One region of the Pseudalkalibacillus sp. Hm43 genome, then DNA from elsewhere that is predicted to be linked to it. Evidence: a T-box and tRNA genes for the amino acid it is inferred to sense, from the RefSeq annotation. Region 1 holds a T-box; the other holds one or more tRNA genes.

The links. A T-box is a leader RNA that pairs with one kind of tRNA and senses whether it is charged. The one in region 1 lies ahead of ACXQIQ_RS18615 (valine--tRNA ligase), so its partner is inferred to be a tRNA-Val.
Region 2: it encodes a tRNA-Val, which carries the amino acid that the T-box ahead of ACXQIQ_RS18615 (valine--tRNA ligase) is inferred to sense. The anticodon was not compared.

What each region holds. Positions count from the first base shown of each region.
Region 1 is NZ_CM135129.1:3,591,810-3,595,228, forward strand. It holds gene ACXQIQ_RS18605 (spore coat protein YsxE) at 1-881, shown strand, start outside; gene ACXQIQ_RS18610 (hypothetical protein) at 1,032-1,229, opposite strand; T-box leader at 1,399-1,633, shown strand; gene ACXQIQ_RS18615 (valine--tRNA ligase) at 1,786-3,419, shown strand, end outside.
Region 2 is NZ_CM135129.1:1,031,606-1,035,024, forward strand. It holds gene corA (magnesium/cobalt transporter CorA) at 1-132, opposite strand, end outside; gene ACXQIQ_RS05455 (aspartyl-phosphate phosphatase Spo0E family protein) at 292-465, shown strand; gene ACXQIQ_RS05460 (hypothetical protein) at 810-1,079, shown strand; gene ACXQIQ_RS05465 (hypothetical protein) at 1,117-1,356, shown strand; tRNA gene ACXQIQ_RS05470 (tRNA-Val) at 1,958-2,033, opposite strand; gene ACXQIQ_RS05475 (phosphatidylglycerophosphatase A family protein) at 2,153-2,665, opposite strand; gene ACXQIQ_RS05480 (alpha/beta hydrolase) at 2,818-3,419, shown strand, end outside.

The DNA.
Region 1 (3,419 bases):
ACATGGGTCCTGAAGAAATGAACTGGTTCCTTCATTGCATGGAGCGGCTTCATGAATTGAAATACGATCACGTTGTACCGATCACCCCGACGAAGTATGGCGATCCATATGTCGTCGTCAACAACCGGTACTATTATGTGACAAAGTGGCATGAACACGACTCCCGTAATCAATTTGCATATGAGGACTTCATCATTGATGAGCTTGGAAAGCTACATGCCAATACGGTAAAAGCTCAGTCCTTTTCAGAAGAGGTCGTGAACGACTCTTATGCTGGTCTGTTGAGGCGCTTTGAGCATAGACAGCTCGAGATGGAGCGTTTTACAGAAGTAGCTGAAAGGCAGACATACATTTCGCCATTCGAATTACGATACCTGTCACAATTCCACAAGATGATGAGGATAGCTGAAGAAGCCAAACACAGGGTGACGGAATGGTACAACGGATGTGCGGAGCATCAACGCTACAGAAGTGTATTATGTCACGGTCGTCCTTTCAGAGGTCATGTCGTGCAAGATCAATTGGGTGAAGGAAACTTCATCAATTTTGAACGTGCCATACTCGATACACCTGTTCGTGATTTGGCCTACTTCTTCCGGACTGCAGCTCAATATCCAGAATGGAGTGAGCATAACGCCATGCAATGGCTCAACCGCTACGAAAGCCATTTGCCATTGCTCATGGAAGAGAAAGCGTTATTAGCAAGTTACTTGAAGTTCCCTGAACCGGTATTCTCTACAATACAACTGTATCAAGGGTCTCCTGATACGTCACAACTGGATCTTGTCCGCAAATTGGATCGTAAGCTCAATGTAATGAGAGCATTGGATCGGTTCACAGATCACTTTTTACAAGAAGCGATTCCGGAACAACAAGACTGACCGATAAGTGTCTGGCACTCTCCTTTAAACCCCAAGGTCTAATACGTTCATTCAAACACCTTGAGTGCCTGGCTCTTATTTGAGTCAGTTTTTTTGTTTTTGAAAAGGGAAATTAAGTAAATGGAATAAACGCTGAAGAAGTTACGTTGATCACCAGAACTCATAATAGATCGCCAAATGGAGACCGAGCAGAATCACCACAAGTGCAATGTCAAATGGAGATGGAAATAGGAGTGTGCGAATCGCTTGGAAAATCAACAAAGGAAAGACGAATTGTTCGCAAATGCTCCGGAATTGGCGTAAATGGTGTTGGAAACGGTATTTATCAAATCCCCGCCTTTTCCTCATACTCATTTTCCTCTCTATTAGTGTGATAGTATACGTTATGATAAACATGGGCGAGAGGTGCCCATTTTTGTTTAAAATGCAAAATATGTGGAAAGCCTATTGACTAGAAGAGATTTCAAAAGTAAACTATAAAATACAAAATGGATGCGTAAATGTCATCCAATCACATACGAAGGCTTTGATAGGGAAGAGTAGATTGTGAGCCCTTTAGAGAGAGGAACCACCCGCTGAAAGGTTCCTTAGGATGTAGCAATTGAATGTCGCCCAGGAGCAATTTCTCTGAACTGACCAGTAGGAGAAATCGGATCTGAATCCGTTATCGTTTTGAGGTGTGTAGTTGCATTGTTGTGTTTTAACATGAACTGCAAACAAAGGTGGTACCGCGAACTTCTTTCGTCCTTTGAGGATGGAAAGAGGTTTTTTTAGTTTATAGGGAAACAACGCTCGCGTCACCTCAAGATCATTGACTGTGAGGGTGCGAACTTCTAAAAAAATCAACAAATGAAGATTTTTTATCTGAAATCACTAACATTCCATATTAAAAGGAGGAATTTCCATGCAAGAACAAGACATTTCGATGCCAACGAAGTACGATCCGCAAAAGACGGAAGCAAAATGGTATCAATATTGGCTAGATGGGAAGTTTTTTGAAGCAAAAGGTGGAGAGGATAAAGAGCCATATACAATCGTGATTCCTCCACCGAACGTAACTGGAAAACTGCACTTAGGTCATGCCTGGGACACGACGTTACAAGATATATTGATTCGTACGAAGCGTATGCAAGGATACGATGCCCTATGGTTACCAGGAATGGACCATGCAGGGATCGCCACTCAGGCGAAGGTTGAAGGAAAGCTGAAAGAAGAGGGCACAAACCGCTATGAACTGGGGCGCGAAAAGTTTCTAGAAACTTCTTGGGAATGGAAGCATGAATATGCGGAGTTCATCCGTAAACAATGGTCGAAGCTCGGTTTATCCGTTGACTATTCCAGAGAGCGTTTTACGCTAGATGAAGGCTTGTCGAATGCGGTTAAAGAAGTATTCGTCACATTGTATGAAAAAGGACTCATCTATCGCGGCGAGTATATCATCAACTGGGACCCGCAAACGAAAACAGCGTTGTCTGATATCGAGGTTATCTACAAAGATGTTCAAGGAGCGCTTTATCACATGAAATACCCGCTCGTTGATGGCAGCGGTCATATCGAGATTGCAACAACACGTCCTGAAACGATGTTGGGTGATACGGCAGTAGCGGTTCATCCAGAGGATGAGCGATACAAGGATCTCATCGGCAAGAAAGTCAAACTACCGATCACTGGACGGGAAATTGAAATCGTAGCCGATGATTATGTGGACATGGAATTCGGTTCTGGAGCGGTAAAAATTACACCGGCGCACGATCCGAATGATTTTGAAATCGGAAACCGCCACAACCTGAAACGCATTCTTGTCATGAACGAAGATGGAACGATGAATGATGAAGCAGGCCCATACAAAGGAATGGACCGATTCGAGTGCCGTAAGCAAATCATCAAGGACCTTCAGGATCAAGGTGTTCTGTTCGAGATTGAAGAACATATGCACTCTGTCGGACACTCCGAAAGAAGCGGAGCAGTTGTTGAACCGTACCTTTCCACTCAATGGTTCGTTAAAATGCAGCCACTAGCGGATCAAGCGATTGAGCTTCAAAAACAAGAACAAGGCAAAGTAAACTTTGTACCGGAACGTTTCGAGAAGACGTACTTGAACTGGATCGAAAATATCCGTGATTGGTGCATCAGTCGTCAGTTATGGTGGGGACACAGAATTCCGGCATGGTACCACAAAGAAACAGGAGAGATTTATGTAGGTCGCACCGAGCCGAAAGACCTTGAAAATTGGACTCAGGATGAAGATGTTCTGGATACGTGGTTCAGTTCTGCTTTATGGCCATTCTCCACTATGGGCTGGCCGGATGAGACATCAGAAGATTTGAAGCGATACTATCCGACTCAAGCTCTCGTAACGGGATATGACATCATCTTCTTCTGGGTAGCACGTATGATTTTCCAAGGACTTGAGTTCACTGATGAAAGACCATTTAACGACGTTCTGATCCACGGTCTAGTTCGAGATGCAGAAGGCCGTAAAATGAGTAAGTCCCTTGGGAACGGCGTAGACCCGATGGATGTAATCGATAAGTACGG
Region 2 (3,419 bases), 1.2 Mb from region 1:
CCTCTCTACCAGATTTTCACCCAAATAATCAATGATTGATATTTTTGTCGTAGAGGCTTCTTCATCTCCAACGTAAACCAATGAGCCTGGGGGAAGACCTTTCTTTTTCACCATTTCTCTTTCCTTACTCATCTTTTCACCACCAATAGGATAAAATGAATGTCGATTCATTATGCCGTCCAATTCTATTTCTGTCGAATCTTAAGAACTTTAGACGAATCTATTTTCAATATCTTGCTTTTGTAAGATAATGTACAAGGCTAATCTTTACAATAGACGGAGGGAAGATAAATGTTATCACTCACCATCGAGCGCAAGCGAGCACAAATGTTAGAAACCGCTAAAATCCATGGCATGTCATCGACAGAAACGTTGAAATGCAGTCAAGAATTAGACCGTCTTCTACAGCTACATCTCTCGAATCAATTGCGAGATCGAAATAGGGCATTTAAAAAGATTTCATGATTGTATCGTAATATATTTCGAGTAGTGAAATAAATAAAATTGAAGACTCTCCAATGGCAATACCTCTATCTCATCCTTTTCAAGATGGTACTCATCATTTGTAAATCTAATATACCCTTACTTCCATGTCTGAACACTTCTTCAACTTGTCATATACGTTTACAAAAGAATACTAGGATGGCTTTATTCATTTAACATCCATTACGATGTTTCACTTCGTATGGGTGTTTTTTGTTTGCATTCAAAGATTCCTCACCTATTTTAGATACTTGTCTATACCAAACCGAGGGCCTTTCCATATAGTGTAGTATAACTGTGAACATTTAAGTAAAGGAGGAATGGTTGTGGGTAGAGGTTTTTTTGGAAATGAGGATTGGAAAAAGAAAAAGGAAGACCGCTGCGAAGGCTGTATTTGTGATGTATTCAGAACGCTAGATAAAGGTGCAAGGGTCAAAATTGCGTTCCTATCAGAAGAATTTTTCACAAACGGTGGTGAGATTAATTTTACATTTTTATGTTTTGATGACAAAACATGTTGCGTTACTTTAAGAGACGATAATGAAGCTGTATTGGTGGATTGTAGAGACATAATCGCAATTGAATTATTGGATTAGTGGCTCTGACACTATATGACCATAGAGAGGAGGAGCGATGATTGTGAAAGAAAATATATGCGATAGCTGCGTATGCCGTTTTTTACAAAATTTAGAACAAGGCACAGAAATCAGAATTGCTATCAAAAACACAGATGATTTTTTTGAAAAGGAAAACTTCTTTTTAGTTTGTTTTGATCCAAAGAATTGTTGTGTGACGGCAAAAAGAGATGATGGTGGTAACATCGTTATCTTCGATTGTAGAGCAATCGCTGGCGTTCAGGTTGTTAATTCCTAACATTAAAAAGGACAAAGGAGGTGTTTATCATGAGTTGTAGTTGCCATTCTATCGATCGGTCGAAGGGAGACAAAAGATGTAAAAGCTGTGCTTGTCGTGTCTTCAAAACGCTAGATGTCGGCACCACAATACGTATTATTATTGGTGATGATGATTACTTTGAAAACCAAGAGTTCACATTTGCGTGTTTTGATGAACAGGATTGTTGTGTCACCTTACAAGATAGGAGCAGAGATGAGACATTCATCGTAGATTGTCGTGCCATTAAAGGCGTGAAATTTGAAAGTTAATGTTTGAAGCTCTTATATCAACAAGGGGATTGACCTAACACAATTTCAGATTAGGATCGGATAGGGGTTATCTCTTTTCAGCTTGTTCATAGTAATAAATCCTCCATTTGTATCATCTGTCTTTATAACATAACTGAAAAGATCTTTAATTGTCCGGTCTTTTTCTTTCCTTTAGTAAAATATTGTTTTAACTACATAAGATATTTGGTTCTTAAATTACGTTTAACAACTTAACTATTACTTTTAAGAATTCCTTTTACATTATAAAAAAACCACTCTCCCATAAGGAAAAGTGGTCGGTTTAATATGTATGGTGACCCGTACTGGGCTCGAACCAGTGACCTCTACCCTGTCAAGGTAGCGCTCTCCCAACTGAGCTAACGGATCATTTTCAGCTTTTAGCGGACAAGTAATACTATACTGGCAATTTATCATTCTGTCAACAGACTAAATAAGATTTTTTGCAGAGCTCCCATTACAGCAAATGGAAGCTCTCATATCGGTAATTATCCAATCCGTTCTTCTTCATCCCGCTTACGGATTTCCTCTTCTTTCAAGTTCTCTTCACGATCTCGAATTCTGTGAGCGAGCCGGCTTGATGCATTCGCAGCTAAACTAGCGATCAAGTCATCCAAGAACGTGTGAACTCCGTTTCCTTTCTTCGTATCTAGCTTTTCGATGATCCCGATTTTCTGTTTATCTAGATGACCGAAAGTCGTAATCGCGATACTTCCGTACCCTAGCACTGCACCCATAGCAATCGTTTCATCAACGCCGAATAATCCTTCGTCCGTTTCGACGATGGACTGAAGGGGTTCAGACAGTTTGTTCTGTTCTGCTAGTTTATCCAATTCGATACCAACCAATAACGCGTGCTGAATCTCTCTTTTTTCGAGCACAGCTTCCACACTCTCAATGCAATCTTCCATCTTCAATGTCGGGGCATATGGAATCTGCATTTCATATACGATCTCGGCTACATCGACAATTTTAATCCCTCGCTCGTTCAATAGGTTCATCGTTGCAGCTTTCACGTCTTTACTGTGTACACGTTTTTTCAAGAAGATCTCCCCTTTCGATGCAAGTTCATGTGTGCTTGCTTATATTCATTATAGCATTTATGTTACAATCAATCTCAGGTTATTCCAATTGTATACGGAGGATGATGACCATGAAACTAAATGGAAAACGTGAAGAGAAAACGATTTATAGTGAAATTCTTGATGAAGAGATCAGCTTATACATCTACTTACCTCCATCTTATACGCCATTGTTACGATATTCCGTACTTATTGCACAAGATGGAAAAGACTATTTCAATCTTGGGAAAATTGCAAGATCATCTGAGACTTTGTTTGAAGATGGTGCAATTGAGGAATTCATCATCGTAGGTGTTCCATATAAAGATGTGAATGATCGTCGTAGAAAGTACCATCCATCTGGTGAGGAACATTCCAAGTATGTCCGATTCCTTGTTTATGAATTGCTACCATTTATTGAAGAAGAATATTCAACCTTGGAACTTGCAAGTGCGCGGGCGATGATCGGCAGTTCACTCGGCGCCACGGTATCTTTACTGACTGCATTAGACTATCCCCGTACGTTCGGGAAGCTTGCACTCCAGTCCCCTTTCGTGAACGATCATGTACTTGAAAGAGTCTCCAATTTGAAGGATCCATCCTTGTTATCCATTTATCATGTCGCTGGTAAGGGCGAAACGGAAGTGGAAACGACAAATGGTGAAATGAAGGACTTCATCAATCCGAACAGGGA